DNA from 4 places in the Clostridium sp. MF28 genome. Region 4 is predicted to be linked to each of the others. Evidence: riboswitches for the same ligand, from Rfam matches in the RefSeq annotation. Region 4 holds a riboswitch; each other region holds the start of a gene.
What was found. Region 4 has a riboswitch for cyclic di-GMP ahead of AXY43_RS26040 (EAL and HDOD domain-containing protein). Riboswitches for the same ligand answer to the same signal wherever they lie in the genome.
Positions count from the first base shown of each region.

Region 1: another riboswitch for cyclic di-GMP. It lies ahead of AXY43_RS08515 (hypothetical protein); the one in region 4 lies ahead of AXY43_RS26040 (EAL and HDOD domain-containing protein).
Region 2: another riboswitch for cyclic di-GMP. It lies ahead of AXY43_RS20425 (sugar transferase); the one in region 4 lies ahead of AXY43_RS26040 (EAL and HDOD domain-containing protein).
Region 3: another riboswitch for cyclic di-GMP. It lies ahead of AXY43_RS24530 (hypothetical protein); the one in region 4 lies ahead of AXY43_RS26040 (EAL and HDOD domain-containing protein).

Region 1 is NZ_CP014331.1:1,894,341-1,902,668, forward strand. Features, by position in the region: gene AXY43_RS08495 (ArnT family glycosyltransferase) at 1-70, opposite strand, end outside; gene AXY43_RS08500 (anti sigma factor C-terminal domain-containing protein) at 336-527, opposite strand; gene AXY43_RS08505 (radical SAM protein) at 622-1,488, opposite strand; gene AXY43_RS08510 (3-oxoacyl-[acyl-carrier-protein] synthase III C-terminal domain-containing protein) at 1,736-2,722, opposite strand; gene AXY43_RS08515 (hypothetical protein) at 2,776-3,087, opposite strand; cyclic di-GMP riboswitch class I at 3,249-3,336, opposite strand; gene AXY43_RS08520 (aromatic acid exporter family protein) at 3,448-4,413, opposite strand; gene AXY43_RS28735 (diguanylate cyclase) at 4,586-4,741, opposite strand; gene AXY43_RS27795 (hypothetical protein) at 4,744-4,908, opposite strand; partial or broken gene AXY43_RS08525 (transposase) at 5,354-6,291, opposite strand; gene AXY43_RS08530 (PLP-dependent aminotransferase family protein) at 6,445-7,794, shown strand; gene AXY43_RS08535 (6-phospho-beta-glucosidase) at 7,841-8,328, opposite strand, start outside.
Region 2 is NZ_CP014331.1:4,659,535-4,667,862, reverse strand. Features, by position in the region: gene AXY43_RS20450 (glycosyltransferase family 2 protein) at 1-770, opposite strand, end outside; gene AXY43_RS20445 (alpha-1,2-fucosyltransferase) at 789-1,700, opposite strand; gene AXY43_RS20440 (glycosyltransferase) at 1,725-2,870, opposite strand; gene AXY43_RS20435 (polysaccharide pyruvyl transferase family protein) at 2,883-4,178, opposite strand; gene AXY43_RS20430 (glycosyltransferase) at 4,549-5,700, opposite strand; gene AXY43_RS20425 (sugar transferase) at 5,869-6,540, opposite strand; cyclic di-GMP riboswitch class II at 6,619-6,701, opposite strand; gene AXY43_RS20420 (tyrosine-protein phosphatase) at 6,791-7,555, opposite strand; gene AXY43_RS20415 (CpsD/CapB family tyrosine-protein kinase) at 8,188-8,328, opposite strand, start outside.
Region 3 is NZ_CP014331.1:5,537,640-5,545,967, forward strand. Features, by position in the region: gene AXY43_RS24525 (NAD(P)/FAD-dependent oxidoreductase) at 1-879, shown strand, start outside; cyclic di-GMP riboswitch class II at 1,749-1,832, shown strand; gene AXY43_RS24530 (hypothetical protein) at 1,950-2,153, shown strand; gene AXY43_RS24535 (biotin transporter BioY) at 2,631-3,176, opposite strand; gene bioB (biotin synthase BioB) at 3,212-4,174, opposite strand; gene AXY43_RS24545 (hypothetical protein) at 4,552-5,016, shown strand; gene AXY43_RS24550 (SIMPL domain-containing protein) at 5,181-5,873, shown strand; RNA gene ssrS (6S RNA) at 5,978-6,170, opposite strand; gene murQ (N-acetylmuramic acid 6-phosphate etherase) at 6,545-7,465, shown strand; gene AXY43_RS24565 (PTS transporter subunit EIIC) at 7,480-8,328, shown strand, end outside.
Region 4 is NZ_CP014331.1:5,899,863-5,908,190, forward strand. Features, by position in the region: gene AXY43_RS26025 (iron-containing alcohol dehydrogenase) at 1-739, shown strand, start outside; gene AXY43_RS26030 (sulfide/dihydroorotate dehydrogenase-like FAD/NAD-binding protein) at 1,124-2,014, shown strand; gene gltA (NADPH-dependent glutamate synthase) at 2,014-3,402, shown strand; cyclic di-GMP riboswitch class II at 3,664-3,747, shown strand; gene AXY43_RS26040 (EAL and HDOD domain-containing protein) at 3,967-5,178, shown strand; gene AXY43_RS26045 (IS1182 family transposase) at 5,290-6,900, shown strand; gene AXY43_RS26050 (hypothetical protein) at 7,890-8,123, shown strand.

The DNA of each region.
Region 1 (8,328 bases), 2.1 Mb from region 4:
ATATAATGTAGTAACATTTTTCAACAAACCCTATAATATTATCAATTAACTTTGTTCTAAACATGCTCATACTTTGCTCTCCCTGTAATATACTTAATATTTTAATTTCATAAAATCATTTACTATATTAACCTTAGCTTGAAAAATATATACATTCTTAAAAATGTGAATCGTCCTTTTCCATAATTTACACTCACAAGGAACACAATGTCCACAGATTTCATTACAATATAAATTCATAAAGAATAAAAAAGTAACTTTCAGTCTAGAACCAAAAGTTACTTTTATAATCAACTATTACATTATTACCACTAAAATTAAATTTTTCCCTTTAATTAATATTTATCAACCACAGTACCTAAGACAGCATGTTTTATAATAGGATTGTTCTCGATTGCCTTTAGTTCTTTTGGACTTCCAACCACTACAGCTCCAATTATTCTAATATCACTCTCATCGATATTTTTTATATACTGAGTATGCCCTATATCCTTTAACTGTTTAATCGCTGCCTTAAAGTTCTGCATTCTACCATCTGTATCACTTCTAAACTCTCCCGCTCCATCAATAGATTTTATCCCAATAACATCGAATGCTGGATTATTAACTTCAATTGTTTGCTTACAATCTTCTATATTCCTCTTGTTTTATTTGATTAGTTTTTAAATAGTAGTTAATTTGATTAAGCAATTTTTCTTTATCTTCTGGTAAACTTCCTCTTAGAGAAACATAATTTGATGCGTGATTGCATCTAAATGTAACTGATTCATTGACATTAATATGTTGTATTAATATCCCTATCTCATTTAATATTTCTCTATCACTTAGAAGTTTAAATTCTTTCCTTAATATTTTATTATATAAATCCGTTTCTTCTTCAACCATAAGAGTTAATACGCCTAAATAATTTGGAGCCATATCGCTTATTAATTTGCCTGTTTTGATTGCATGAATATCGCTCTTTTCAATTCCACCAACTCCAGCTATAACTGTTACTGATAGTAAGATATCAGCATTTTTAACTATTCTAGCAGCATCAATTATCTCGTTACTACTCACTCCTTTATTTATATCGTTTAAAACCTCATCGCTTCCACTTTCAACGCCCATATATATCATATATAAACCTAAATCTTTAAGTTCTTTCAACTCTTGATGAGTTTTACCTAATATTGATTTTGGTGACCCATAAAGCGTTACTCTCCTGCATTCAGAAAATGTATTTCTTATAAGCGTTAATATTTCTTTTAATTTTTCCGTTGGAATGATTAAAGCATCACCATCTGCCAAAAATATTTTTTCTACATAAGAATACATTTCTCTAAAGTAATTTACGTCTGCTTTAATATCTTCCAAAGATTTTATTGTAAATTTTTTAGATTTATACATATTACAAAAATTACATTTATTATGAGAACACCCTAAAGTTACTTGTATTATAAGACTATTACTTTCACTTGGAGGCCTATATAGTGGATAATCGTACATTATCAAACCATCTCCCCTGTTATTCTTTAATTAATATAGTATTTTTTAAGTTCTAACACTATCTACATATATATTTCTACTTCATTAAATTCTTTATAAGCATTTATTCTTAAATTAGTGATATTCTAATATATATTTATCCGAAGTATATTTACTTGCATTTCATATGATAGCATCAAACTCATAAATATAACCTTCTATAGATTTTACTACAGAAGGTTATATTTATGAAGTGCGTTTTCTAATATTAATATTTATATAACATAACTATACTCTGAGAACCAGATCCAATAGTCCAGAAAATTACATAGTCACCTCTTTTAACTTTACCTTCCTTTATCGATTCATACAATGCTATGAAAGGGCTAGTAGTTCCAGTATATCCATATTTATTTCCTATATAGATACTCTTATCTTCTCCTATATCTAAAAGTTGTCTTATATTTTTTATATTTATAAACGCAAACTGAGAAAAGCAAAACATCTTAATATCTTCATTTTCTAAGCCATTTTTCTTCAGCATCTTTTTAGCAATCTCTGCTGCGGGATAAACACATGCCCCACCATCAAATGGCAACCATTTCAGATAAAGTTCGCTTACATCTTTTGATTTGAAAAAATTAGAGAATCCTTCACTTGGATACATAATGTTATGACTTTCCTCTGTGTTTATATAATATTCTGCATCAACTATCCCACACTCTTCTTCAACTTTTTCTAAAATTATTGCACATGCAGCATGTCCATAATTTCCATAGCAAAGCTCATTATTTGGGTCAGCTAATGAATCAACATCATCACAACCAATAATTAATGCTCTTTTAGCTCGCTTCGACGATTCTAAATAATTTGACATATTCTCTAATGCAACAGTCATGCCAGCACAATTAGCATTCATATCAAAACACATTACATTTCTTCCTGCATTTAATTCCTTATGTATTAAAATAGATGTTGCTGGTGCTACATATTCCGATAATATAGATGAATAAACTAGTACATCTATATCACTACCTGTCAAGTTAGCCTTATCTAATACTGATTTTGCTACTTTTACTGCTAGAGATAAAGTTGTCTCCTGTTCATTAAACATAAATCGTTTATCTCTACCCATTATATCTACTAATAAATGTTCTACATCTTTATCTTGTTTTTCAAAATGTTTTAAATAAATATCATTTGAAACAACTTCTGATGCATGACAAACATCAATACAACTTAGTCTTATTCCCATAATAATCTCCTAGCTAATGTAATTCAATTTAATATTATAAATTATGTATCATTTTAAATTATTTCAATTACCAATCCAGTGTTCCTACTTATTCTTGATAATTGCATCTTTAAAGTAATATTGCTACCAACATTTGCTATAACCTTTACAAACTTGCAAGCCTTGTACATTTGAAAACATCCTTCTAACATTGGTAACATCTCTTGTCTTGAAACGTTTAACTCTCTTGCGTCAAAATTCAATACATATTCTGAAGTTTGTATAGGAGATAGTTCTTTTCTAAAATCTTCAACAAAACTATTAGCATCGTTTGGTTCAAACATTCCCCATATCCTTATATTAATCTCCTTTTTTGCTTTGTCCAAAGACAGTTGATACTTTTTCATTTACTACACCTAACCTTTCTTTATTTAAATTGTTACCATATACACATATTTCAATGATTTTGTATCAAAATAAAAAGGTACCTATTAATTATTAATAGGCACCAAAAATAAACAAATGACTAATGTTTATATAACTACATTTTGGCAACCTGGCAATCATTGAAAATGAATTTCTTTAGACCCATAGCTTTGCGGCCCTACCTTTCGGCAAGTGTGCTATTATCAATGCATATGATATGCATAATTTTACACTTATTTTTGATAAATTTCAATATTTATACCAATATTTTTACCATTAATGGCATTAAAACTAATTTTAGTAAGTTATATTTATAATTTCTACTTATTTTGAAAAGATTCCTTGAATTCTTTCTTAATAACTAGGAAATCTTCTAAATCATTCAAAAACTGAAATAATAACGCTCTATTTTCAAATTCGTTTCGATTTTTAGGCAAATCCATTTTTTCATAATCTTTCCTAAGCAAATTTAGTTTATCTATAAGCTCTACACAATCATTATCTTCCTTAAGATTCATTGCAACTTCATTTGTAAATTCTGATAATATTCTAGTTTGATCATAAGTCATATAAAATCTCGAGAAATGCCTCTTCATTCTTTTCATTGTATCTAGCTGTATTATTCTCATCTCTATATAACTCAAATAATAATCATTTTTTTTAAATAAATGGTTATTATTTATTATCTGCGCCATAAATTTAGACTTATTAATTAATTCCTCAACGCTCACTGATATTTGCTTTTCATAAATTGGTACAGCTTGAGTAACAAGGCTTACTGCCATATCTGATAATATAGCTCTATAATAATCTTCTATTCTTTCTTTGTTTTTTTCAAATTGTTCTTCCAATGATGCGGTATATAAATTAAACATCATTGCTACTCCAATTCCTATTACAGTTAATTGTGCTTCGTTTATAATCCATGAAATATTTATATTTGTGCTTGTAAGTAAATGTGTTGATAATACAGATCCAACTACCATTCCTTCCTCTATTTTTAAAATTATTGTTGTTTGTATAAATATAATTAAAAATAATCCGAATATGATTGGGTTATTTCCAAGTAATAAATATAGCATAAACGACAAAAGAATGGCTAATGCAGAAGCAATTATTCTTCTCCCTGCAACTAATAAAGATTCTTTTTTTGTATCTTGAATACTTAGGATTGCAATAATTCCTGAAGTCACTCCAAATTGTAAACCAACATAATTTGATATAATAATTGCTATTGTAGCTGATAATGCCATTTTAAGAGTTTTAGATTGTAAATATTTTATCATTTTTACTTTCTCCTACCATGCTTAAATTCTTATTCATTATATAATCTTCACTTTTGCATGTAGCTTGCCTTTCATATGTATCTTAATTAAATAACGCTTTTTGCACACGTGTTCCAGATTTATAATGAAATATATACCTCCTTCATTGAGATTATAAGAGGCATATATTTCATTACCTAGAAACCTTTTTTAACTTCTTATTTTCATACATTTTATAATCAGCTTTCCTTAACAGCTCCTCTAAATTATCTGCTTCACTCAGCTTATAGCTAGTTGATCCAAAACTTATTTCTAGTTTATATGTTTTACCATCTGAATCTTCTATTATTTTTAATCTTTATTGATTATCCGAGAATAGCTCATTTCATTATTTATATTATATTGCACTATTATTTGACTTAGTAATAATGCCAAAATAATTATGCACAATGCTAACATATATCTTTTTCTTATCGTTTTTATAACTTTGGTATATCCAACTGAATTCTTTTCCATTGCTTTCTCCTAAACTACTAATACTAAATAGTTTGTTTTTAAACAAATCATCCTACTTATTAACTATATATAATTTACTGATTATTTTTTACTATATATTGTCTACATTATCTTATTTCCAACTTCAATTTTTATTTAAATATTCTCCATTTTAACAAGAAAATTATAACATATTCTTTCATTAAAATATCGAATTTTTAAACTTAATACAAATAAATGTATTAATATATATAATTATTAACATTAAATACAACATCGCATCATTTTTTCGTCCTATATTACTCAAATTATTTTTAAGTGAACTTATCATGTAATATTTTCAAATAGAAATTATATATTATGCTTTCGAATAGTCATTTAGAGATTATTTATAAAATTATATATATATTAGGTTGTTGAATAACTAATTTTTACAAATGGTTATTTAAGAAAATATTCTTAGAAATTATATATTCCAAGGATATTTTCTAGTTTTTATTCCTTGCTGCTTTTTGTTAAATTCATCTATTAAGTACGCTAATAAGACCCATTTTATATGACGTTCGTATCGGGCTTGCCCATAAAGCCTTGGGTTTTCTAAGTTATATAATCCCTTTAATACAGAGAATAATTGCTCTATTTTCAATCTGTTTTTATATAATTTTGATCCAATAGGAGATTGAATAAACAAAGCATTTTCATATCGTTTATCAGTAAATGACTCAATACTTTTAGCCTTACGCATATTTATATCAGTTAACAAATTAAATTCTAAGCTAGAAGCAATTTCAAACCTTCTAATGAATCATATGCTGCATCTGCAAGTATTAAAAATGGATTATAAATTTTAGCTTCATATAGTAAATCTGAGACTTGATTATCATAAACATTAGCTGTTGTTAAATAAAAAACTAGAGGAATTATAATATCACTAACTGCTGCAATACAGTGTAATTTATAACCTTTATAATATCCAAGGCGGGTACCCTTACCGGATTTAGCTTCGCTATCGTATTTTGAACTTCTTAAAGCAGTTCCATCTATTGCACACAGTCTAGTTTCAGGATTGATAAGTTCAACAAGCATAGCATAAATACCATAATATATATGTTTCTCTAAAATTTTAGTTCTTAATGAGAATGTAGAATAATCTGGTACTTGATTGAGTTGAATTATAGACTGAAACACATAGTCTTGCTTTATACGATATTCAAGCTCTCTTAAACTGAAAATACTACTTTTAACGCCATATAATATACATGCAACTATTTGTTCATCTGAATACTTACGTGGTCGCCCTTTAGTACTTTTAATATTCGAATTTAATTTAGCAAATGCAATTTTAACAGCTTCAAAAATTTTATAATGGTCATTTTCACTTTTAATATTTGATGATATAATCATATTTGAGTCATTCCTTATGTGATATATTTGGGTTTTTCGCGAAATTATTATATCACAAAGGGATGACTTATTTATTTTTTACAAATTCTGTTTATTCAACAACCTAATATATGTTAAACTAATTTTATAAAAATTTAAGGGGGGATTAAATTGTTGAAGATATACGAACAAATTTCATGTGATATAAAACAAAAAATAATACTTGATCAAATGCCTCAAGGTGCTAAACTACCATCAATTACATCCCTCTGCAAAGAATACAAATGCAGTAAAGGAACTGTGATTAAAGCCTACGATAACCTATGCAATGAACATATAGTTTACTCTTCACCTCAGAGTGGATTTTACGTTGCTGATAACCTTGTACGTTTTAATACAAATCAAACTAATATTTATGACCTATCGACTGGTAACTCTTTAGTTAGCAATATCCCAATAAAGGACATTCAGCATTGTCTAAACTCAGCCTTAGAGCTCCATGGCAACATGTCTCTAAATATGGATTTAGAAGGACTTCCTTCTCTACGTGAACTGTTAACTGATTTACTTATGAAGGATGATATATATTCTAAAAGCAAAAATTTAATTCTATCTCAAGGTATTCTACAAGTATTAACTCTTTTTTCAAAGATGGAATTTCCAAACGGCAATGATACTATACTTATCGAGGATCCATCTTATACTTATTATATAAACTTTTTAAAGTATGAGAATATGAAAGTTAAAACTATAAAAAGAGATGAGAATGGAATTAATTTATATAAACTTGAAGAAATATTTAAAACCCAAAATATTAAATTCTTTTATACGATTCCTAGAAATCATAACCCTTTAGGCACTTATTATTCATTAAATCAAAGAAAAGCAATAATGAAGCTTGCCCATACTTACAATGTATATATTATCGAAGATGATTATTTTTCAGATTTAAGCACCTTGTCAAGATATTCACCTCTTTACTATTACTCGGATTTTAGGAATTGTATATACCTTAGAAGCTTTTCAAAGACAATACCTTATATAAGAATTGGTGTAGCTATAATTCCTGATGATTTAATTAATGGCTTTAGGGAATGGATGAGATACTCATATTATTTTTCATATTACATGCCATCATTGGTGTCTCAAGCAACACTTGAATCATATATAAAAAGCTCTATATATAATAAGCATGTAACTATTCTTTCTAACAATTTAAAGGACACTTTAAAATTATTTAGGAAAATAACTTCTACTTGGGACTCAAATTTAGTTAAGATACTTGGCGGAAGTTCTGGTTATTATTCTACTATAAGATTAGCTCCTCATATCAGCTGTAATAAATTATTAGACAACTTAAAAAGCAAAAATATCTTTCTAGCCCATAATTCAGCATCATACTATAATACAGAGAATTTTGACAATAGTCTAAGACTTAGTATCGCTAGAATTAATTCTGCTGATTTGAAATTAGCATTAAATATTATTTATGATGAAATATTAAAATTATCACAAATACAATAATAAAAGATCTAAGGGTTATATTCTCTCCCTTAAATCTTTTATTATATTAAGCAAATTGTGGTAAATAATCTTTATGTGCCTCTAGTAATTCATCCAATAATATTTTTGCCATTTTCTCTGATGGAATTAATGGATTAATAGTTAATGCAAGAAGTGCTTTATGATAATCCCCTTCAACTGCTGCTTCAACCACTAGACGTTCAAATGATTTTATTGTTTGAACCAATCCATTTACACTTACTGGTAATTTCCCCATAGCAATAGGTTTAGGTCCATCCTTGGTTATAATACATGAAATTTCGACTGCTGAGTCATTCTCTATTCCTTCAATAGCCCCATTGTTTTTAGTATTAACTGGTTGAATATCTCCCTTGTTGTTATAAATAGAGTTAATTAATCTGCAAGCTGCATCTGAATAATATGCTCCACCTCTTTTTTCTAATTGCGGTGGCTTAATATCTAAATTTTCATCTTTGTATAGTTCAAATAAATCATTTTCTAATCTCTTAACTACTTCTGCTCTAGTTTCTCCCT
Region 2 (8,328 bases), 1.2 Mb from region 4:
CTTTCATAAAATATGATAAAAAGTTCCTTTTTTATTTCTTTAAATATTTCAGTCACCTTTGAATGATATTGAGGATATTTTTCTACAATGTACCTATGATTTCTGGCCATATAATAATGCCGCCATACAGGCTCATTTAAAATGATAACTTTTGACAGAAAGAAGGAATGGTTTTTTCCATTACCAACTTCATGCAAAACACCACAAAAATTAATTCTGTAAACAAAATAATTACTTGACTTTAATTTATAACAATACTCATAATCAACAGAATCAATAAACAAAACGTCTTCGAATCCGCCAACTTCTTTATATATATCTAGTGGCATAAATGCACCAGAAGTAATACATATATCAATTTTCTCATAATCTAATCCTTCAGAGTCAATAAATGTATCTGCTGTGTTATTAAAATTTCTGTCAACAATGTTACAGGTTAACATCCCACATCGATCCAACAAAATATATTTCAAATAATTATTAATTATATTGGGGTAGACTACAGAATCTTGATCTAGCGTCAAAATCCAATTAAACCCATTCTCGAAACCGTATTTGCACATTGTATTCAAAGCATATGCTATTCCCTTATTTTCCTCTAGTTCAATCAATTTAATTTTATCCATTAAAATTGCTTTCACTTCATTAATATTATCAGAACCATTATCAACACATATAATTTCATCAACTTGATTAATGATTCCATTAAAATTATCTTGCAGTCTCTCTATATTAGGATTAAACAGTGTTATACCCGCAATCACCTTCATAAATTCACCTCCATTATTCTACATAATATTAATTTTCAAAAAATCTTGTTCTATTAATCCATTCCAAGCTTCACTTTTATTCCATATAGCAGGAGATACAACTACTTTGCCCTTAAAATCTGATAAATATTGCACCCACCAAGAAAATGTGCTATTAGAAATTATAAAATACTTACATGATGACATTAATAATATCTTTTCACCAATTGAACATCCTAAATTTTCATACTCAAAGTTATAATTCCAATTTGCAAAAAATTGCCGACACCATTCTAAATCATCACCAAAGATAAAAAATGTTGGATTTTTAACTTTGTTTTTAATAATTTCAAATGCATTTCGAAAATATTCTTCATTGCAGAGATTGTATGAAGCATGCTCAGGTGCAAGAAAATCCCCTCTTCGAACACTAACACATACGCTACTATTCCTTTTTATTAAGTCATAAAACTTTTCATTCTCATTTCTGAGAAATCTTTCATCTACGAGACTATTTCTGATACCAGGATTAATAAATCTAGAATCTTCATAACAGCCATTAATATAAATACTTTTTCCTTTAAATTTATCGAATTTAAAATTATAATACCCCAGTTCTAAGTAAGCAATCCCATGTCTCTCCAAATATGGCTGAAGTGCCAATTGAAGTTTCATAAGTCTGCTTTTATTTTTTATAAAATGAAAACCCAATCTACAAAACAGAATCAATGTTCTTTGGAAAGCTGTAAAATTTCTTTTGTACGTTTTTTCAGTGGGTATCTTAAACTCCCCTTCAAAAAAAGCACTCAAATCGTCATTAAATTTATGTATATTTACACGATTAAAATCCACGTAAAGCAGTTCATCTTTTCTCAAACTTTGTATTTTTTTAGCAAATGCATATCTAAAAAATTGATTTCCTGCTCTTCCATCTATATCAAGATAAATCATAATCTCTTCTCCATTTATATTTTCTTACTTATTCTTGCATGATTCCGCGAAATCTTTATAAAACTCACGTCTTTTCTCATCCAAGTAATCTTTTCTATAATTCTGTGCTATAGCAAAACTTTTTACAGCTTGTTTTATTAAAGAGTCTTTGCTTAGTCCATCCAGCACCTTGACAATATCATTGACATTTCCTTTTCTGAAAATATACTGTCTATCAACCAGCTCTCCCATTCCTCCAGCAGTTGATCCAGCAGCTGGACAAGCACGGCTGATGGCTTCGATCATTGCTCTTGGCAAACCCTCTTGCTTACTAGGCTGAATATAAAAATCAATTTTGTCAAGCCAAGAAAAAACTTCTTCATGTGAGATAACTCCGCAGAATTCAATCTGGTCTAATACACCATTAACTTCTGCCACTTTTCTTAGGTATTCATTGCTACCACTACCAGCCAATTTATATTTAAAACACTTACCCCTTTTCTTCAATTCAGCCAGTGCCTTAATAACGTATTTCTGTCCTTTATACAATACGTCAATCTGTGCAAGAGTTCCTAATACTATTTCACCACTCATATTTTCAATTTTATTTATACGTTTTTCAAGGACGTTTTCGTCAGTTTCCTTCAATTCAACATCAGAACAATCAATCCATTTTCCGTTACATGGATATCTTCTTTCAAGAAACTCCTTTGTTACATAAACTGCATAAGGTGCTCTCTTCAGTTCTCTCTTTGTAGAAATGGTCATTCTAGGTGCAACTAATTTTCCTTTCCAACTGTGATTCCAATAAGCATCCCACGGACAGCCTACCGATTCTACCAAATAAGGTACATTATACTTTCTTGCATAATAGATTGCCTGCTCCGCAATTTTGCTATGAAGTTTCACAATCAATGCATCAGCATTTTTTATTTCTTCTTCCATCATTGCCTTTGTTTCTCTTGAAAGCATAAGGGACCCATCAGAAACCGGTTTTATAGTAATCGCTGGATTTTTTAATTCAAATAACTGTGTGTCATATGGCTGTTTTTCAATTGCACGGCAAAAGATTGTCAGTTCATCAAAAAATTCCATATATCTGTCTGTGATAGTATCTCGCAATCCTCCTAGTGTGAAATATTTACCATCTATTTTTCTTAATTTATGGTCATGAGCAAATACTAGTTTCATTCGATCTTTCCTTTACTTTCTACAGGCTTCAATTAATTCCGCACGGGATGATTCAGCCATTATTCTATAATTATTAATTTTATTCTTTACTTCAGACTCATTCTCAGTTAATGCCTTAAATTTCTTCTTCAAAAGTTCCGCACGAACATCTCCGATTTCAATCACAAAATCATCAAGACCAATATCATGCATGATTCCCTGAGATTTATTTCCTGTATATGCAATTGCAATTCCTGGAGTATCACTGCCAAAAGAAAAAATAACTGAATGGAAACGTGTTCCTACAATATAATCACAATAACTATATATGGTTTTAAGATCATAGCAATCATATGAGGTATCCGAAATAAAGCGATATTTCTCATCACTTACCATGGCGGTAACATCTTTAATACAAGCACCATCATTTTCATGTGCATTAACCGCCAATGTATGCTCCACTATTACCGGCATATATCCTTGATCATAAAGCCATTCAAAAAAAGCAGCCATTTCTACTTTAAAAATTTTATAAGCTAGCTCTGGATCAGTTGCAGATGGAAAACGATATGGACGCATTGTTATTGCAACCAATTTTCTATCTGTTGGAAGATTATATTCTCTAAAGATTTTCTCTTTAACAAGCTCAGCCTTTGGTAATGTAAAAGCCAAGTCTGGACAATTGATAATATCTAATCTCAATTGATTCTTCACCATATCTTCAGATAGTGTTTCTCTAGAAGTAAGAACCTTACACTTTTTAAGAGCTGCCCTTGCAATGTTTTTTACGAACGGCCCCTTAAAAGGACCAAACGAATTAGGCATAACATAAACTGGCTTTTTCAGTTTATGTGCAAGCAACATAGGATATACCCAAAAATACATGCTATAGGTTGAATACAAGCCTCCATAAGTCTGCAGTAATCCGCCACCTTTCATAAATACTGCCTCGCTCTGCTCCATTATCTTAACAGCATACCTTTTCTCTTTACTTAAAAACAACTTTGCTAATTCTCTTGTAGGGCTCCAGAGAATTAAAAGACTTCCAATTAAGTCAAATATAGATACAATCCCCCACATAATCTTCAGTTTTTTTGTATAACTTATATTTTCTTTGTTTTTAAATTTTCTAGAAGGATGCTCAAGAATCGGTTGAATTATTTTTAAGCCTTTTCCTTTACTCTGCTCGATAGGCTCATTTCTTTCTGAAGTCAGATAAAATTCACCATTAAATCCGCAATCCTCTGCGAATCGTTTAGTCTCCCATACAAGTGCTTGATCTCCTCTGTTTAAATCCGAACATCCAGGTATAATCACATATTTATTCATTCCTCGTAAATCCTTTCTATTAAAATATGAATTCGTATTTTAATCTCATCCTTTTCCATTTTTTACCGCTAAGATTCAAATGACTCCCATCTACGCTATAGCCTTCATTACTTATTGTACCTTTACAAATTTATTCCAGCTTCGGCGACTGGATTCCAATCTATGAATCATTCTAATCAATACCCACCCTCATCTGAGAAAACTATGAATCCATGCTCTAAGCCTTCTTGAAATATAGAAATACTTTTGAGAATACAAAACTCAGAGAACTCATTTTGCGCTCATGGAGCAATTATCTTTAACGAATACCCGTTTCATGCATGTCATTCTGGTTATAGGCTTCAGGACTGCGTGGGATTGATAGGTGGTGTTATCTCAATAAAGAATCTTTCTGTACCAAGCGCTCCAAAAACCTCATCTTTTTCCCTTCATACTCATATACTCCTCCTAGAATTGTTTTTTCGTAAATTTCAATGTATGATCTTGCTTGAGCCTTAATATCATAAAGTTCAAACATGTCATTGTAAGCCTTTTCTACATATTCCTGTGCTCTTCCTTCTCTTATCGCATTAATTCCCCTAACAAAATCCTCAACAGAATCACTGACATAACCATTATCACCATTGTGGATAACATCATTATTTCCGATCACATTATTAATCACACAAGGCTTCTTCATATACATGGACTCAAGCAAACTCATCGGCAAGCCTTCCCACAAAGAAGTCAGGATAAATGCATCTGCATTCATAGACATTCTTAACGCCTCTCCTCGCTCAGTCCACCCGGTAACTTCAATATTAGGTGCTTTTAATTCTTCTCTTAGTTCACCCTCACCAATCCAAAGAAACTTTACATCCGGCATAGCCTCCGCAACCTTATTAAATAGCGCAGGATTCTTCTGATGGCAAATACGCCCCAGCGTAAACACTGTATAAGGATGTTCTTTCACTTCCACCTGATCAATCATCTTCTGCAAATCATTTAGATTGACTGCGTTGTTTACATAAGTAGCACGCTTGGTAAGTTTCAAAGTCTCTTGATGCTCACCCTCGCTGCAACTGATGGTCGTGCATTTTCTTTTAGCACATACAGCTTCAATTATCTTAAACATCATTCTCTTTGCAAATTTGTAGTTCTGCATCAAGAAACTATAACCATGAGGCGTATAAAACAAAGGATTTTTCTTACCATTAAAAGCAAGTCTTCCAATTACCCCCGCTTTACTGCTGTGGAGATGAATAATATCTGGATTAACCTTCTTGACAATCGCTTTTACTTCTCTAAGAGCTTTTATGTCTTTCACAGGATTAATTACTCTACCAAAATTCTTAACCTCGATCAAATGGATTCTCTTATCGAAATTATCCTTATAATCTGATGGAGTCTGTGGACGTACCGCGTATGCAATGTACATATCATACTCATTAACTAGCTCATTAGCGAGATCAACGATGTATGTAAACACACCTCCGCCCATGGCTTCAACAATATATAAAATCTTCTTTTTCTTAGTCTCCATTATCCTCTACCCTTCGAATTCTTTTTCTATAAAATCTATGGACATTAAATAGTTGCTAACTCGATATAAATTTAGATGCCATTACCATATCTGAAACTTTTTTATTAAAATTACGACAATATTTCTCTATATTTATTGAGTCACAGATCAAACTCTGCCCAAATGAATCTATCTCGCATGTTCATCACCAAAAAACACCCCGAATGTTTTTAAAACTAACTTTATGTCAACTAGAGTATTTCTCTCTCTAACATACTTAACGTCTAATCTCATCCAATCTTCAAAGCCAATATCACTTCTTCCAGACACTTGCCAGTAGCAAGTTAGTCCTGGTTTAACTGTTAATCTTTCCATCATCCAATCTTCAAATTTCACTACTTCTTTTGGAAGTGATGGCCTCGGTCCAACTAAACTCATTTCACCTTTTAAGACATTAACTAATTGTGGCAATTCATCTATACTTGTTTTTCTTATGAATCTTCCTATTTTAGTTACCCTTGGATCTTCTTTCATTTTAAACATTGGTCCAGCCATTTCATTTTTAGCACTTAGCTTGTCCTTTAATTCTTCTGCATTGGCCACCATAGATCTAAATTTATACATCCTGAATTTTTTGCCATTTCTTCCGACTCTCTCTTGCGAAAAGATAGAATTTCCTTCTGATTCTAATCTTATTAAAATGGCCACAACTAAAAATATTGGGCTTAAAATTATAAGTCCAATAGATGAACAAAACACATCCATAGTTCTCTTTAAAAAACAATATCCTATTCTGCTGTCTTCCGTTTCCAGTTGTTCTTTAAACAAAACTTCCTCACTGTTAAATTCTAACTGCTGCATACTACTCCCCCTAAAGCTCATTATCACCAAACGAACAAATTTTCCCCTTATTATTCACAAAAAGCAACCAACCTTAACATAAATCAAAGCCGGTTGCACTAATAACTCACCATATATAAAGTGCCCAGATAAACATATGGATCAACGTCTCTCTATCACAGATTATACCACATAATTAATAATTTGTTAATATTGATTCGACAATCCATCTCATGAAATTTATCCCATTGTTAGACATTTAACAATAAATTTATCTTTTAAAAAATCCAAATATCGATTTCTTTTCTTTAATTTTCTCTCCTGAAAACTTTATCTCCCCATTATTTAGCATTTTTTCAGAACTATCTTTAAATACATCCTTGATTGTGCTTTTATTTATTAAATCCAAAGCCGTACTAAGACCAGTATTTCTTCTATTAATATTATGAGCATCAGACCCTATAAAGTTATATATCCCATTATTTAGAAGCACATTAGCTGTCCTTTGAACTTTTTCTCCAAATCTTCCATCTATACTTCCAGCATTTACTTGGAATAAATAACCTTCATTAATAAACTTATTAATATTCTTAGGATCTTGTATAATAGGAATATATCTTTCTGGATGTGCAATTACTGGTACTATATTTCTTACTTGAAGCTCATAAAGAGTGTCAAATATACTTTCATCAAACTTTCTCATCGGAAATTCAATCAGCATATATCTAGAATCATTTATAGTCCCAATATTCCCTTGTATATAGTATTCTATTATCTTTTCAGTATAATAAACTTCCTGACCACTATATACCTTTATATCTATGTTCTCTTTCACTAAAATATTATTAATTTCCTTCACATAATTCTTAACTTCATCAATTGTAGCTTCTCCATACTCAAGTAAATAATGAGGAGTAGCCACAATTTCTTTAACACCATCTTTTTCCGCATTTCTAAGCATCTCCAAAGTCATTTCCATATCCTTAGATCCATCATCAATCCCAGGTATTATATGCGAATGAATATCAACTATCATAACAATCCCTCTCCTCTAAAAATAAAAAATCAGTAAAAGCTTCCCTCTTCTTTCCGTAAATATACTCATAAAACTAATTTTCATAGATATCCAATTTAAATCTTCGACTTATTAGATAAACAAATTCGCTAGAAATTATAATTTTTATTCATAATCCACTTCAAGTAGATATCCATATTCCAAACCATATCTATGCCTGAATATATTCTATACTAGAAATAAAAATCTTGCTTTTGTGGAAGTGTTACATTAGAAGCTAAACTGTAATTATATATCCAATTTAAACCTCCGACTTATTAGATAAGCAAATTTGCTAGAACTTTAAATTCATGTCTTTACTAGAAATTGTAAATATATTTGTGGAGAAAACATTTGAAAATGAGCTGTTAAAGGTTCTTAGCTGTAGGTTGTTCGATTTTAGCTTGTGAAGTGAGAGTCCAAAATTTTATTTTGGGTTCTCGAACTTCCTCAGCGAATGTAATGAGTCGAGCTTCCCTAGGAAAGTCGGCGCATGCTAAAGTGGATACAACCTGCTGCTTAGAACCTTCAGCGATATTTTCATAGTTTTTCGGAATCAAAATATTTATAATTTCGGTAAGTTATGATATAAATCTAAGTTCAAATTTGGATATCTACTTACCTTCTTCACTGCTTCCATAATAGTAGTAGTATTTACCCCTAGTATTTTCTACTGCATGAAGTACAGTTCCTAATATATTAGCCCCAACTTTAGTTAATAAATTCTTTGCATCAATTACTGATTCTCTACTTGT
Region 3 (8,328 bases), 360 kb from region 4:
ACAACAGTTAAAAATCTTTTGATAAGAAACAATGAAGTATCTGGGGTATTAATAACAGATTCATTAACTAGAAGTAATGATGAAGAAATGTTTTCAGATAAAGTAGTTGTAGCAACAGGTAGAAAAGGTGCTGATTGGTTAAAAGACATGTGTATTGAACACAAGATAAATCATAGTGCAGGGCCAGTTGATATAGGTGTTAGAGTTGAGCTCAGAAATGAAGTAATGGAAAGTGTAAATAATGTACTTTACGAATCTAAACTTATAGGGCATCCAGCACCATTTAAAGATAAGGTTAGGACTTTTTGTCAAAATCCAGGTGGTTTTGTAAGTCAAGAGAATTATGATAATAATTTAGCAATAGTTAATGGACATTCTTATAAAGATAAGAAATCTGATAATACAAACTTAGCAATTTTAAGTTCGCATAATTTTTCAGCGCCTTTCAATGAACCAATTGAATATGGTCAGAAGGTTGCAGAACTTGTTAATATGTTGGGAAATGGAAAAATATTAGTCCAAAGATATGGAGATATATTGGATGGTAAGAGAACTTGGGAAAAGGAATTGTATGAATCAAACGTTAGACATACATTACCAGATGCAGAAGCTGGAGATTTAACATCAGCTATGCCATATAGAACTATGACAAATATTTTAAACTTCATACAAGCCATGGATACAGTAGTTCCAGGATTTGCAAGCAGAGAAACATTATTATATGGCCCAGAAATAAAATTCTACAGTAATAGAATTGATTTAGATAAAAATTTCGAAACTAATATAAAAGGCTTACATTGTTTAGGTGACTCAAGTGGATGGACTAGAGGACTTATGATGGCATCAGCCATGGGTGTGATAATGGGTAGAAAACTTTAAAAATATTGAAAATACTAAGTTGTATTAATATAAAGTATTCATAAATTCAGGGAATGATAACATTCATTAAACAGTATTCTACATAATTTTTTATGAAAATTATGGGGGATGCTGTTTTTTTATAAAAGATATATTAATTTAAATGATGTGTTATTAGTAATAACCTAAAGTTAAGATTATAAATTGTATAAAGAAATATAGATAACCCAACTAAGACCTTAACTTATGCATATAACTCGCTGAAATGAGTAACATACTTTTGTTCCAGTTTCTAGGTAATTCTGATGGGTGATTCTAAGGCTATAAAAGTTGCACCCAAAGTGCTAGTCTCAAAGAACAAGCTTTGAACTAGCACATTTGGAACAACTTATAGCCAAAGAATCACATCCATCAAAATTACCAATGAAACATTCCACAAAAGTATATTACTCATTTCTGGTTGGAAGACATTTCATAGTCTAAGTATAGTTTATGATTTCGGTAAGTTATCACATAAGTTTAGTTTTAAATTTGGATATCTATATGAGAATTATAAAATTAATAAGGGTAACTTATTACAATACATAAATAAGTTACCCATAAACGATTTTATATAGAAGGATAAATAGTTAATAAGAAATTATCTTATTTTCTTATTATAGCTGATAATTATTACAAGATTATAACAAATATGTTAATTCAATATAAACATTATATTAAAATAAACTTAAATATGATATTTAAGGACAGTAAATAAAATTTTTTATACATTTAATAATTACCTTTAAATATGTAACAATTATTGTAAGGTAAATATTGCATTTAATGTTGATTTTTCTTATATTATTGTTATAATATATACATAGAAAGACATAAAGTAACATAAATATACAAAGATTGGGAACTGTGAAAAATTCTCTGTATTTGGGCATCTTGAGAATTTGGAGTTAATGATGCAACCCACCAATCAAAACTAATTAATTTTTTTAATTAGTTTTGATTGGTTTTTTATATTTTTGAACTAAACATAATAGAGTTAAAAGTAAATAAAATAGTTTTTTAAAGTTAATATATATGAGAGGTGATATGCTATGAAGATACATAATGAAATCATGAAAGTTATAAATGATAATTTGGAAAAGTGTTCTAAATTTGAATTTGTTGCAGAGTTAAGAGATTTAACTTTAGCAGATATGTACTATATTGAAAAGATATCGAGTATTGATAGTATAAAAGCGAAGTTCAATTATAAAATAATAAATAATACTTATATAAAGATTAATTATTCACGTTAATTAATATGTAGGAAGAGGGAAGACATGACACTAACTATTAAGATTAAATTAGGCAAAATAAAGAAAACGGAAGATGATGATAATAAAATAATTACAGACTTTTCTCATAAAGAGGTTTAATTAATAAGAATCATGGACATTAGAAATATTGTTTATGATTCTTATTTTTTTGTTATAATAATATGGTAGATTTGACGAGGAGAGTAATGGTATAAATAAAAAGGTATATGAGCTATTAGAGGAGATAAAATTACATTCAGAGAAAATTAGTGATTGGGAACAAATAACAAATATATTTGCTAATGCTATTAAAAGAAAAGGATTGAATAATGAAGAAGTTGAAGAGATAAGTGAGAGAATACTTAGAGAAGTTAGAAAAAAGTAGAAGTGAATTTGAATGATTTATAATATAAAGGACTTTCTTTAATGTTATAATTTAAAGAAAATCCTTTTTAGCGAATATATATATTTTAACTATTATAATCCAGCGCTTTTAATTCTTTTTCTAATCTGAGGCCCTATTAGTGATGCAACTACCATCTTTGCGAGGTCAGCAGGAATAAATGGAAGAACACCAATTGTTAGAGCCTTATTAAATGGTAGATGTGCAACATATGCTAGCCATACTGTTCCGAGCATGTAGGTTACTAGTGTACCTATCAGCATACCTAAAAAGCACATAAAAATTTTATTAGGAAATTTGTCAATGAATATTCCACTTATAAATGCCATAAAAGCGAATCCAATTAAATATCCACCTGTTGGCCCTGCTAATTTAGTAAATCCACCAGAGAATCCTGAAAAAACGGGCAATCCCAATGCACCTATGAGAAGATAAATAAGATAACTAATTGTTCCTTCCTTTTTTCCAATTATATATATAGTAAGGTAAATTGCCAAATTTGTTAATGTAATTGGTACTATACCAATAGGAATTGAAAATGGTGCAGATGTACATATAAAAGCACTCATTATTCCGATTATTGTTAACTGACGTGCGTTAGTTCTACGTATATTTTCCATAATTTTAAATCTCCTTTATATATTATATTTCTTTTCTATAATTCTTTTTTAATTAAAAAACCGAGTGTTTGCAACATTATTTTATCTTGGCATGTATTGTTACCTACAGTAGTCAGCATATCACCAGTTATCGTTGCATTAGCTCCAGATTGAAAAATTTCTATGCCGCCATCTTCAAAATAAGTTCTTCCGGCAGCCATACGAATATAAGCTGTTGGATTTATGTAACGAAAAATAGCAATCGTTCTTAAGATATCGTCATTAGAAATCCTCTTTAAATTTTCTAATGGAGTACCTTTGATAGGCATTAATATATTTATTGGTATAGATATAACTCCAAGTTCTGATAAGCTTATAGCCATGTCAATTCTGTCATACCAAGTTTCACCCATTCCTATAATACCACCGGAACAAACTTTTAAACCTGCATTTTGCGCTAGTTTAATTTCTTTAATCTTGTCATCATATGAATGAGTAGTACAAATATTATGAAAGTTTCTTTTAGAAGTTTCTATGTTTGCATGGTACATTGTGACTCCTGCTTCTTTTAAAAGTACAAATTGTTCTTCGCTTAAAAAACCGTGAGATGCACATAGGTTGATGGAACATTCTTTATTCATCATTTTGTATGCTTGTACAGCTTTATCAAAATCGCTCCCAACTAAAGCTCTTCCTGCTGTAACAATAGAGTATCTATGTACACCATTAGCTTCATTTTTTTTGCAGTCTTTTAAAATTACATTAGGATCTAAAAAATCATATTCTTTAATTTCTGTTTTGTGGTGGTTTGATTGAGCACAAAACTTACAGTTCTCGCTGCATTTTCCACTGCGACCATTAATAATTGTACAAAGGTCCACGCTTTCTCCGCATAGTGTTTTACGAATTTTATTAGCACCATCACAAATTTTCTTTAAATCACAAGTTAATAAAAATTCTAAATCGTCAGATCTAGTTAATCGTCTTCCGTTAATAATTTCTTCTGCTAATTTTTCCATATAATTTTACCACGCCCCAATTTATTAAATAATTTCAAGACAAGTATATAATTAATATTTAATATTGTCAACTCGATATGAAAATGTAGTTAACAATATTGGTTGTGCTTAATATATGCATATAAAACCAATGGATTAACAAAATATTTTATAAGTATATATAATATATTGCAATTAAGTTTCTATATTATGCTCTTAATTGAGCACTTGGTTTGCTAGAGATTCAAATGTTGATTTATTATTTTAATCTATATAAGAAATTGCATAGCACTAATAAAAATAAAGTTTAGTTTAATAAGAACAAATTTTAATAGAATAGAGTAATGTAATATGTAGAGTTCGAATAGATTAAAATATAGTTATGAGTAGGTGCTAGAATGACTATTGATTTTGATAAAGTTATGCTTAATATAAAACAAGGCTATTATAAATATATTGGTTCAGGTTCTGGCAGGAAAGCATTCGATTTAGGAAATGGATATGTTTTGAAGATAGCAAAAAATAAGGCTGGAATAGCACAAAATAAAGCTGAATATATCATTTCGGATAATGATCATACTAAGTTATTTGCAAAAGTTATACAAGTTTCAAGTGACTTTAGCTTACTTATAATGCAAAAAGCAAGCAAGATAAGTGATATTTTATATGTATGGAAGTATTTTAATGTATCGAATAGGGATGAATTTTTAAAAACTCAGGAATTGCAAGAAATAAAGAAAAATTATAGGTTGTTATTGGGGGATTTTTGTAGGAAAAGCAGTTGGGGAATGATTGATGGAAAGCCAGTCATCATTGATTATGGATTTACAAGAGAAGTGGTGGAAAAGCATTATTCTTTTTAGGATCTTGAATTCAGTAAAGTATATTTAAGCCTTAAATTTGAGATGAATTTAAGACTTTTTCTAACCATAAAGTATTCCAAAGATTGATGTATGTAGCTTAGAGACATTTCGAGTGATTCATCATATTATGAATTAATGATTAATTTTTTGAAGGGGAAAATGAGATGCATACTTTAGGGCAGGGCGGTATCTATAGCTTAAATGATTTTAACGATGATCAATGCTCATCTAATAAGCTAAAAGTTATAGGAAAAGGAACGGTAAGTGTAAAACCAGATTTAGCAGAAATAGTCGTTGGAGTTATAACTGAAGATTTGCAATTGGAAGTTGCGCAGGAGGAGAATGCTAAGATAACTCAAGAAGTTATAAATAGTATAAGAGCATTGGGAATACCTCTTAAGAATATACAAACCGAAAATTATAGCATACGGCCAAATTATGATTACATCAATGGAAAGCAGGTTTTTAGAGGATATGAAGTAATAAACAATTTGAAGATTTTAATTAGTAATATTAATAATGTAGGTGCAGTAATTGATACTGCAGTAAGCAATGGTGCAAATTCATTAACTGGGATTATCTTTATTGTCTCAGATGAAACAAAGTATTATTATGAAGCGTTAAGAAGAGCTCTACAAGATGCTCAAAATAAAGCACGAGTTGTAGCTGATCAACTTAAAGTAAAGTTGAATATTATACCAATTCAAATAAATGAACAAAATGAGACCACTAGTACACCACTAGTAATGACTCTTAAATCTACCAGTAATACTACCCCTATTGAAGCAGGAGAAAATATTATAAATGCAGATATAGAGGCTATATTCACATATGTGGATAATAAAAATAATTACTAAAAAGAGCAGAGATTAATTTGAGCTCTTAAACATTTATTTTAGTTTTAATTCATGAAAATAAAAAGCCAATGCTTAACATTAAGCATTGGCATAGAATGTCCTATATAATATCCAAAATACCGGTACTCTAATTTTGACCCCTATCCTTCGATAGGTGGGTGCTCTCACAGATGATTCAATCGCCTTCAAAGCCGTAAAAGGACTCATATGAAAGTACATTTCCACATCTAGATAATTGAACTCCCGTATTTTAAGTGTAGGTTCAAAATAAGAGCTTAACGAATATTCCAGAATTTATAATCAATATATAAGCCTACTTGAACAACTTAATATCATTTGTTCTTAGGCCGTGAAGATATAATAACATATTTAAATTTCTTATGCAAGAGATTTTTATGATAATTTAGGCTAATGTTTATAGATAATTTGTATTAGTATTTACACAAGGCATTTAAGCGGTTTTTATTAAGGTTGTTTAGAATTAATATAACAAAATTGTATAAAGAAATTTGTTAAACCTAGAGGCATAGAGAACAGATGATATAATTAAATTATATTTTAGAAACAAAATAATATATTTTTTAAAATATATTGAAACAAAATTTCAAAAATGTTATGATGTATATATCAAGTGAAAACGTAGTCAAAATTAAATGTTTTATATGGAGGCGATGAATGTGGATAGTTTAAATTTAAAAAATCTAACAACTGAAAGCAGAAATGAAACTACAATAAATATAGATAAAGTATCGACTTTAGAAATGGTAAAAATCATGAATGATGAGGATAAAAAGGTAGCAAACGCTGTAGAAAAAGAGATTCCTAAAATAGCAAAAGCTATAGATATGATAGCTGAAAGAATTCATAGAGGAGGAAGATTAATTTATATAGGTGCAGGAACATCAGGAAGGCTTGGCGTATTAGATGCCTCAGAATGTCCACCAACATATGGAGTTTCAGAAGAATTGGTGCAAGGAATTATAGCTGGGGGAAAAGAAGCTATATTTAGAGCAAAAGAGGGAGCAGAGGATTCAGAAGAATTAGCAGTGGAAGATTTAAAGAGTAAAAATATAACAGAGAATGATACAATAATAGGACTAGCAGCCTCCGGAAGAACCCCTTATGTTATAGGAGGATTGAGGTATGCTGATGAAATCGGTGCGTTAACAGTTTCAGTGACTTGTAATGAAAATTCAGATGTTGCAAAGGAGGCCCATATTTCAATTGCACCAGTAGTTGGTCCGGAAGTTGTAACAGGTTCAACGAGACTAAAGTCTGGGACAGCTCAAAAGCTAGTATTAAATATGATATCAACTGGTGTCATGATTAAGCTTGGAAAAGTATATGGAAATCTAATGGTAGATTTAAGAGCTACAAATGAAAAGCTAATTGAAAGAGCTAAAGGAATAGTTTGTAAAGCAACGGGTATAAACATGGAAGAGGCAACAGAAGCACTAAATAAAACAGATTACGATGTCAAACTAGCAATATTTATGATACTTTCAAAGCTAAATAAAGATGAGGCGAGAATTAAATTGGATAAAAATAAAGGTTATATAGCTAAAGCGTTACAAGAAATAGATAATAAGTAAAGGAGAGGAGATTTATGACAAATAAAGAGATTGCTATAAAATTAGTAGAATTAGTCGGAGGCAAAGATAATGTAAAATCAGTTACTAATTGTATGACACGCTGTAGATTTGAATTAAATAACTTTTCAAAAGCTAATATAGAAGCAATTAAGAAATCAGAAGGAGTTCTTGGTATAGTTGAGACAAAAGAACAACTACAAGTTATTTATGGACCAGGAAAGGTTAATAAAGTAACTGAAGAAGTAAAGAAATTAGTAGGGACAAAGGTAGTTATAGGAGAAGATGCAGTAGCTGAAACAAAGGCTAAATTGAAGGAAAAGAATGATACTAAGTTTAAGAATATTCTTAAAAAACTAGGAAATGTCTTCATTCCTTTGATTCCATTATTTGTGGCTTGTGGCCTTGTGCTTGCAATAAATAATATTGCAGGAGTGTATTTTAAAGATGCTTATACAAAAACAACAGCTGCTCAAATTATAGGGCTTATAGGAAATGGAGTATTTTCTATATTATCAGTTTTAGTTGGTGTAAATGCAGCAAAAGAATTTGGCTCACAAATGCCAATGCTCGGTGGAGTATTAGGCGGAATTCTTTCATCAGCAACTCTTGCAAACATAACTCTTTTTGGACAAAAGTTAACTCCAGGACGTGGAGGGGTTATATCAGTAATATTAGTAGTAGTGTTAGCTTGTTTCATTGAAAAAGCATGCAGAAAAGTTGTGCCAGATGTATTAGATTTGTTTGTTACTCCATTAGTTACACTTTCAGTTTCAGCATTAGCGGCACTATTTATCCTTCAACCAGTTGGAGGAGCTATTTCAGATAGTATAGGATTCTTAGTTGCAAAAACAATAGCATCAGAT
Region 4 (8,328 bases):
AGTTACAGCATTCTCAGTTATCACAAATTATTCAGAAAAAATTAAATATCCTTTAGCTGATTTTAACATAACTCCAGATATAGCAATAGTTGATCCAGCACTTGCTCAAACTATGCCAAAAACTTTAACAGCTCATACTGGAATGGATGCATTAACTCACGCTATAGAAGCATACACTGCATCACTTCAATCAAATTTCTCAGATCCATTAGCAATTAAAGCTGTAGAAATGGTTCAAGAAAATTTAATCAAATCATTTGAAGGAGATAAAGAAGCTAGAAATCTAATGCATGAAGCTCAATGTTTAGCTGGAATGGCGTTTTCTAATGCATTACTTGGAATAGTTCACTCAATGGCTCATAAGGTTGGTGCTGTATTCCATATTCCTCATGGATGTGCAAATGCTATATTTTTACCATATGTAATTGAGTATAATAGAACAAAATGCGAAAATAGATATGGAGATATTGCGAGAGCCTTAAAATTAAAAGGAAACAATGATGCTGAGTTAACTGATTCATTAATCGAATTAATTAATGGATTAAATGATAGGTTAGAAATTCCTCACTCAATGAAAGAGTATGGAGTTACTGAAGAAGATTTTAAAGCTAATCTTTCATTTGTCGCTCATAATGCAGTATTAGATGCATGTACAGGATCAAATCCTAGAGAAATAGATGATGCTACAATGGAAAAATTATTTGAATGCACATACTATGGAACTAAAGTTAATTTGTAAGATAAATAAAGGCAATTTTTTTAGTTCATAATCTTATAGAGATAAAGTACGTTGTTTTACATTAAGAATCATATAACTTTAAAAAAGTTATTGAGATAAACAATTGAATAATTATTAAAAGAATCGTTACAACATTAATAAAACAACAATGGCTCTCAACCTCAGAGAGTCTTTGTTGTTAATAAGGCAATAAGGATGAAAATTCCAATTATCTGACTTACCTGATGTCTAGAAGCTGTAACACCCTGACTTCTTTTAGTGAGAGGCAACAGCTACATGACGATAGATAAAGCTCAGCTAAGATTAAGATGGAGATCAAGCTCTATCTAAGCAAGTTTAATTTGAAATTATCAATAGAATTTATAAGCGTAGGGGGTACTAAGAGTGTACAAAATTGTTAACAAAAGAGAACTTACCAATAACATATTCTTGATGGATATAGAAGCGCCTAGAGTTGCTAAATCAGCAAAACCAGGTCAATTTATAATTATAAAAAATGATGAAAAAGGAGAAAGAATACCTTTAACAATTGCAGATTATAATGCGGAAAAAGGTACAGTGGCTATAGTTTTTGCAGCTATAGGAAAAGGAACTAAGCAGTTAGCAGCATTTAATGTTGGAGATTATGTTTCTGATTTTGTAGGTCCATTAGGTGTACCAAGTGAATTTATTCATGAAGATCTAGAAGAATTGAAAAAGAAAAATATTATCTTTATTGCAGGAGGCGTAGGAGCAGCTCCAGTTTATCCTCAAGTTAAGTGGATGCACGAACATGGGATAGCTGTAGATGTTATTTTAGGAAGCAGAAATAAAGATTTATTAATATATGAAGAAGAATTAAAGGCAGTTGCTGGAAATCTTTACGTAACAACAGATGATGGTTCGTACGGTTTTAAAGGAACTGGTTCAGATATGCTTAAGGAATTAGTTAATAATCAGGGTAAGAAATATGACCAAGCTGTTATCATTGGACCAATGATAATGATGAAATTTACTTCAATGTTAACTAAAGAATTAAATATTCCAACTGTAGTAAGTTTAAATCCTATAATGGTTGATGGTACTGGAATGTGTGGTGCTTGTAGAGTTACTGTTGGAGGAAAGGTTAAATTTGCATGTGTTGATGGACCAGAATTTGATGGACATTTAGTAGATTACGATGAATCAATGAGAAGACAAGCTATGTATAAAACAGAAGAAGGAAGAGAATTATTAAAACATGAAGAAGGAAACACTCATAACCATGGTGGTTGTGGATGTAAGGAGGATAAGTAATAGAGATGAACGATAGAATGAAAAGAACACCTGTTACTGAACAAGCTCCAGAAGTAAGAGCAAAAAACTTTAAGGAAGTTTGTTTAGGATATAATGAAGATGATGCTATAAAAGAAGCAAATAGATGTTTAAATTGTAAGAATCCTAAATGTGTTGAGGGATGTCCAGTATCAATCAATATTCCAGGATTTATATCAAAGGCTAAAACTGGAGATTTTGAAAGTGCTGCTAAAGAAATAGCAAAATATAGTGCACTTCCAGCGGTTTGTGGAAGAGTATGTCCACAAGAAAATCAATGTGAAGGTAACTGTGTACTAGGAATTAAAGGTGAAGCTGTAGCTATAGGTAAATTAGAAATGTTTACCGCAGACTGGTCAAGAAAAAATAAAGTAGATTTATCACAAACAGAACCTTCTAAAGGGAAGAAAGTTGCGGTAATTGGAAGTGGCCCTGCTGGTCTTACTTGTGCAGGAGACCTAGCTAAAAAAGGTTATGATGTAACTATATTTGAAGCACTACATGAAGCGGGTGGAGTTCTAGTTTATGGAATACCTGAATTTAGATTACCAAAGGATGATGTTGTTAAAGCAGAAATTGAAAACATAAAGAAGCTTGGAGTAACAATTGAAACTAATGTAATTGTGGGAAGAACAATAACTATAGATCAATTAATTGAAGATGAAAATTTTGAAGCTGTATTCATTGGATCAGGAGCAGGTCTTCCAAAGTTTATGGGAATACCAGGAGAAAATGCAAATGGTGTATTTTCAGCTAATGAGTTTTTAACAAGAGTAAACTTAATGAAAGCTTTTAAAGAAGAATATGATACTCCAGTTAAAGCAGGTAAAAAAGTTGCTATAGTTGGCGGAGGAAATGTTGCTATGGATGCAGCAAGAACTGCTTTAAGACTTGGTGCAGAAGCTCATATAGTATATAGAAGAGGTGAATCAGAGCTTCCAGCAAGAGCAGAAGAAGTACATCACGCTAAAGAAGAAGGAGTAATATTTGATGTTTTAACTAATCCAACAGAAATCTTAACAGATGAAAATGGATGGGTTAAAGGAATGAAATGCGTTAAAATGGAACTTGGAGAACCAGATGCTTCAGGAAGAAGAAAACCTGTAGTTAAGGAAAATTCAGAGTTTGTGTTAGACGTAGATACAGTAATAATGTCACTTGGAACTTCACCAAATCCATTAATTTCATCAACTACTAAAGGTTTAGAAATCAATGGTAGATCTTGTTTAGTTGCTAGTGAAGATGGATTAACAACTAAAGAAGGTGTTTATGCTGGTGGAGATGCAGTTACTGGTGCTGCAACTGTTATTTTAGCAATGGGAGCAGGAAAGAAAGCTGCTGCAGCAATAGATGAATATTTAAGTAGATAGCATTTAACATATTATATATTAAGAAGATTAGTTACAAGGAAATATAGATGTAACTAATCTTTTTTTGTTTATAATTTTAGACGATATTTAAGAAAAGTTATTTTTAAAATAAAAATAATGTCTCTATAAAAAGAGGAAATAATCTTAAAATTTCCTTAAAAATCTCTAATTTAGTATTCTTAATGATATTATTTGTTGATTTTATTATAGATTGATGATAATATTTCATATATATGAAATGAGTACATATTAATGTATTATATTACAATTGGAAGCTATGAAGAATTCTTTCTAAGTGGGCACTTTAAGGGTTTGGAGCTAGTTGTGCAACCGACCAATTAAGATTAATTAATTATTTTATTAGTTAGTTTTAATTGGTTTTTTATGTGAAAAAATTTACTTGATTTATATATAAATAAGAACTTATATATCTTAAGTTTAAGCATTACGTAAGTAAGCTCATTGAGAGAAGATTTCAATTTTTATGAATTACAATTATACTACAGCTACAGTAAGGGTTAAATTAAGAGGTATATAAGTATTAATGAAGGGGATGAGACTGTTATGGATATTTTTGTAGCTAGACAGCCTATATTTAACAGGAAAAATGAAGTTGTTGCATATGAACTTCTATTTAGAAATGGACAAAATAATTTCTATAACAATACTAATGGGGATGAAGCAACTTTAAAGGTTATAGCTAATACATTTTATACATTTGACTTCAAAGATATTACTGATAACAAGAAGGCATTTATAAATTTTACTGAAGAATTGATAAAGAAAGAAATAGCAACCATACTTCCTAAAGAATATGTTGTGATAGAAATTTTAGAAAATATAGAACCAAATGATGAAATTGTGGATGCGTGTAAAAGACTTAAGAAAAGAGGATTTATATTAGCATTAGATGATTTTGTATTCCATACTAAATATATTAAATTAATAGAAATAGCTGATATTATAAAGATAGATTTTAAAATCACTACAGGGGGAGAAAGAAAGAAAGTATTTGAACTAAAAAAAATAAATAATAAAATAAAGTTTTTAGCTGAAAAAGTAGAGAACAAAGAAGAATATGATGAGGCTTTGAAACTAGGATATTCATACTTTCAAGGATATTATTTTAGTAAACCAATAGTGCTTTCCAGAAAAAACATTCCGACTAACAAAGATACAGCAATAAAAATTTTAAAGTTAATTAATAAAGACGATTTTGATTTTAATAAATTAGAGGAACTAATAATAAAGGATTTAGGTTTATCATATAAAATAATCAAATTGATAAATTCGTCTGCATACTGCCTAAAGAATGAAGTAAGATCTATAAAATATGCTATTGCACTTTTGGGAAGAAAAGAGATTATAAAATGGTTATATGTAGTTCTGCTAAATGATCTAAAGGAAAATAACACAGATGAACTTATAAAAGTCTCATTGCAGAGAGCGAAGTTATGTGAATTAATATGTAATATGAGTGAGTATAAAAATAATGTTTATTCAGCTTATATGGTAGGATTATTTTCAGTTATGGACGCAATTTTAAATTGTTCAATTGAAGTGATCTTAAAAGAATTATATATAGATGATGAAATAAAGGAAGGACTAATTGAAAAAGATAATTACTTGAATAAAATATTGAAATTGGCTATTAACTATGAAAAGGGTCAGTGGGAAAATGTTGAGTTTTATACTAAGGAAATAGGGGTTAATGATAATAAGCTTGCAGAAGCCTATATAGATGCTATAAAATGGGCAGATGATGTTGTGAGTTAAAAAAATAAGGGGCTGTTGCAAAACTAACATAGTTAGTTTTGTAGCGGCTCATTTTTTTAGATATAAAAAATGTGAATTCCGAAGAACTCACATTCATTGTATAATTTACTTATGCTAAAAACCAAATTACACAATAAAGATTATACTGAGATTAATGATAATTTTCAACTTATATTACCATTAAATCTAGAAAATTTAATACCATCAGATGATTCAGTCCGCTTGCTAAGCCATGTATTGGAGGGATTAGATTACACGAAGTTGTATAAGGCGTACTCTTCCGTTGGAAGAAAACCGGCAGTGGAACCTAAAATTATGTTCAAAATAATATCATATGCTTATTCTCAAAATATTTATTCAAGCAGGAAAATCGAAAAAGCATGCAAAAGAGATATAAATTTTAAGTGGTTACTTCAATGTTATAAGGCACCGGATCATGCTACAATCAGTAGATTTCGTAAAGACTATATTTCAAATGAGGTAATTGAAGATTTATTTTATCAACAAGTTAATTATTTAGCAAATCAAAATGAAATACTATTTGAAAATGCATTTATTGATGGTACTAAAATCGAAGCGAATGCTAATCGTTATACATTTGTTTGGAAAAAAACTATTTTAAAAAATGAAGAAAAAATGTTTGATAAAATTCTTGTTCTTTTAGAAAATATTAACCTTGGAGAATTAAAAAAATTTACTGTTCAGAAAGAAACATTAATAGATGATATTGATAAAATTCTTCAATGGCTTGAATATGAAAAAAAGAAAAGAAACATAGAGTTTGTTCATGGAATTGGTAAAAGAAAAACCAAAATTCAAAAGTGGACAGAGCAACTATCTGAATATAAAGAGAGAGAAGAAAAATATAATTTGAGTAAAAAAATATTTTCAAAAAGAAATAGTTATTCTAAAACTGATCCAGACGCAACTTTCATGCATATGAAAGATGATCATATGAGAAATAGTCAATTAAAACCTGCATATAATGTGCAAATCGCAGTTGAAAGTGAATACGTAACCGGCGTCGGAATATTTGATGATAGAAATGATATAGCAACATTAATACCTATGCTTAATAATATGAAAGAAAAAATTGGTCGTAAATATCTTAATATAATTGCAGACTCAGGTTATGAAAGCGAAGAAAACTATTTATTCTTAGAATCAAATAAGCAAACTCCTTATATAAAACCACAAACTTATGAGAAGTGGAAAAAAAGAAGTTTTAAAAATGATATAAGTAAGCGCGAAAATATGAAATATGATGCTGAATCGGATTTTTATATTTGTCATAACAATAGAAAATTAATACCTACCTCTATTATTTATAGAAAATCCGCAAGTGGATACAAATCAGAAGTAACTGTGTATGAATGCGAAAACTGTGATAATTGCGATTACAAAGTAAAATGCACAAAAGCAAAAGGAAATAGAAAAATGCAGGTTTCAAAAACTTTTGTGGAAAAGCGTGAAATATCCTATAAAAATATTACAACTGAATTTGGAACTAAATTAAGAATGAATAGATCTATTCAGGTCGAAGGAGCATTTGAAGTTCTAAAAAGTGATTATGAATTCAATAGATTTTTAACACGTGGAAAAAATAGCGTTCAAACTGAATTTATTTTGCTTTGTTTTGGTTACAATATTAACAAATTACATTCAAAAATACAAAATGAAAAAACTCAGAATCATCTTCATGAATTGAAACCTACTGCCTAATTATGGAATAAATTAACTAGGCTTATTTTAGTGTGCTTAAAAATCAGAATTCTTTAAATAATTAATATTGTATTTCAAATATTTGGAGATTTGCTGGCTTAAACCGAAAAGGAGCATCGCTCCTGATTAAAATTTAATCATTTTGCGACACTCCCTTACTCTAATTGGTAAAAAAAGAAAATACTATATCAAAACTCTAGGAAAAATTTCAATATAAGTAAATTGTATATTTACATTAACATTATACGACATAAACTGTTTTAATTCAACAATAAAAATATAAAAAAGGTGCAAATGGCAAAAAAAAATAATATTATATTATTTTTCATTGGAATAGTATTAAATTTTAGGATAAATATTCTAAAATTGCTAATAGGTATAAGTAATTAAATCAAAAAAATGATAGGAGTTTTAGAAACTGATCTTTAATGTGAAAAGAGATAGCAGTTAGATTAATAAATGCTATCTCTTTTGGTGTAGTTGAAAAGTAATATTTTCACTAATAATTATTTGCGAAATTTAAAGATATTATACATAAAAATAAAAAAAGTAATGACAAAATAATAATATTTCGAGATTTACTAAGTACTCCTTTCAATTATAAAGGGATAATAAAATTTATGATTGATAACAATGAGAATATACTTTTTATCAGAAAAATTTATGTTTTATGTCAGAAAATTATATTTATTAACGAATAATATATTGAGTGTGTAAAAATTGATTCCCATATACCCCTTAATATGTGGTTACATAACACTCCTATATTTTACTATACCTACTAACAGTAAATCCCCTGTAAATTGATGATAAATTTACAGGGGATTTCTAAATTTATTTAAAGCATAATATGCTAAAGAGTAGTAATTTACAATGCATTGATGTTTCAGTCACAATATTAATTTCATCTGATTATTATATAATAAATATTATTCAGTAGTTAATATTTATTGGATTTTACACCCCATTATTAATACGAGGTGAAATTAATGAAAATAAAAGTGATAAATAGTTACCCGGCTTGTATATGGGAAGAAGATATTATTAAAGCAATTCACGATCTATGTCTTGAAGAACTTCAAGAAAAGCTGGAGAAATATAAATCTGATAACTCGAGCAAAGCAATTGCTAATTGTCATATTTCAAAAAGAGAGTTTTGTTGCAAAAAACAAGTATTTATAGAAATGACAGCAATGTTTGATATTGTTGATATAATAAATTAGAAAAAAATATTTAGTTAGAGAATTATACTAAATTAAAAACAGTCTCTATTAAAAGATGAGGAGATTGTTTTTTGTTTTTGGAAAATTGTAATGAGGTTAAGAGTGTGAAAAAGTTACATAGGAATCTATTTAACAAGATTGAAAATAATCAGCGGATGGAAATTGAATCCATTTTTTCTCGTGGAACTTTTATCATATCTATTTT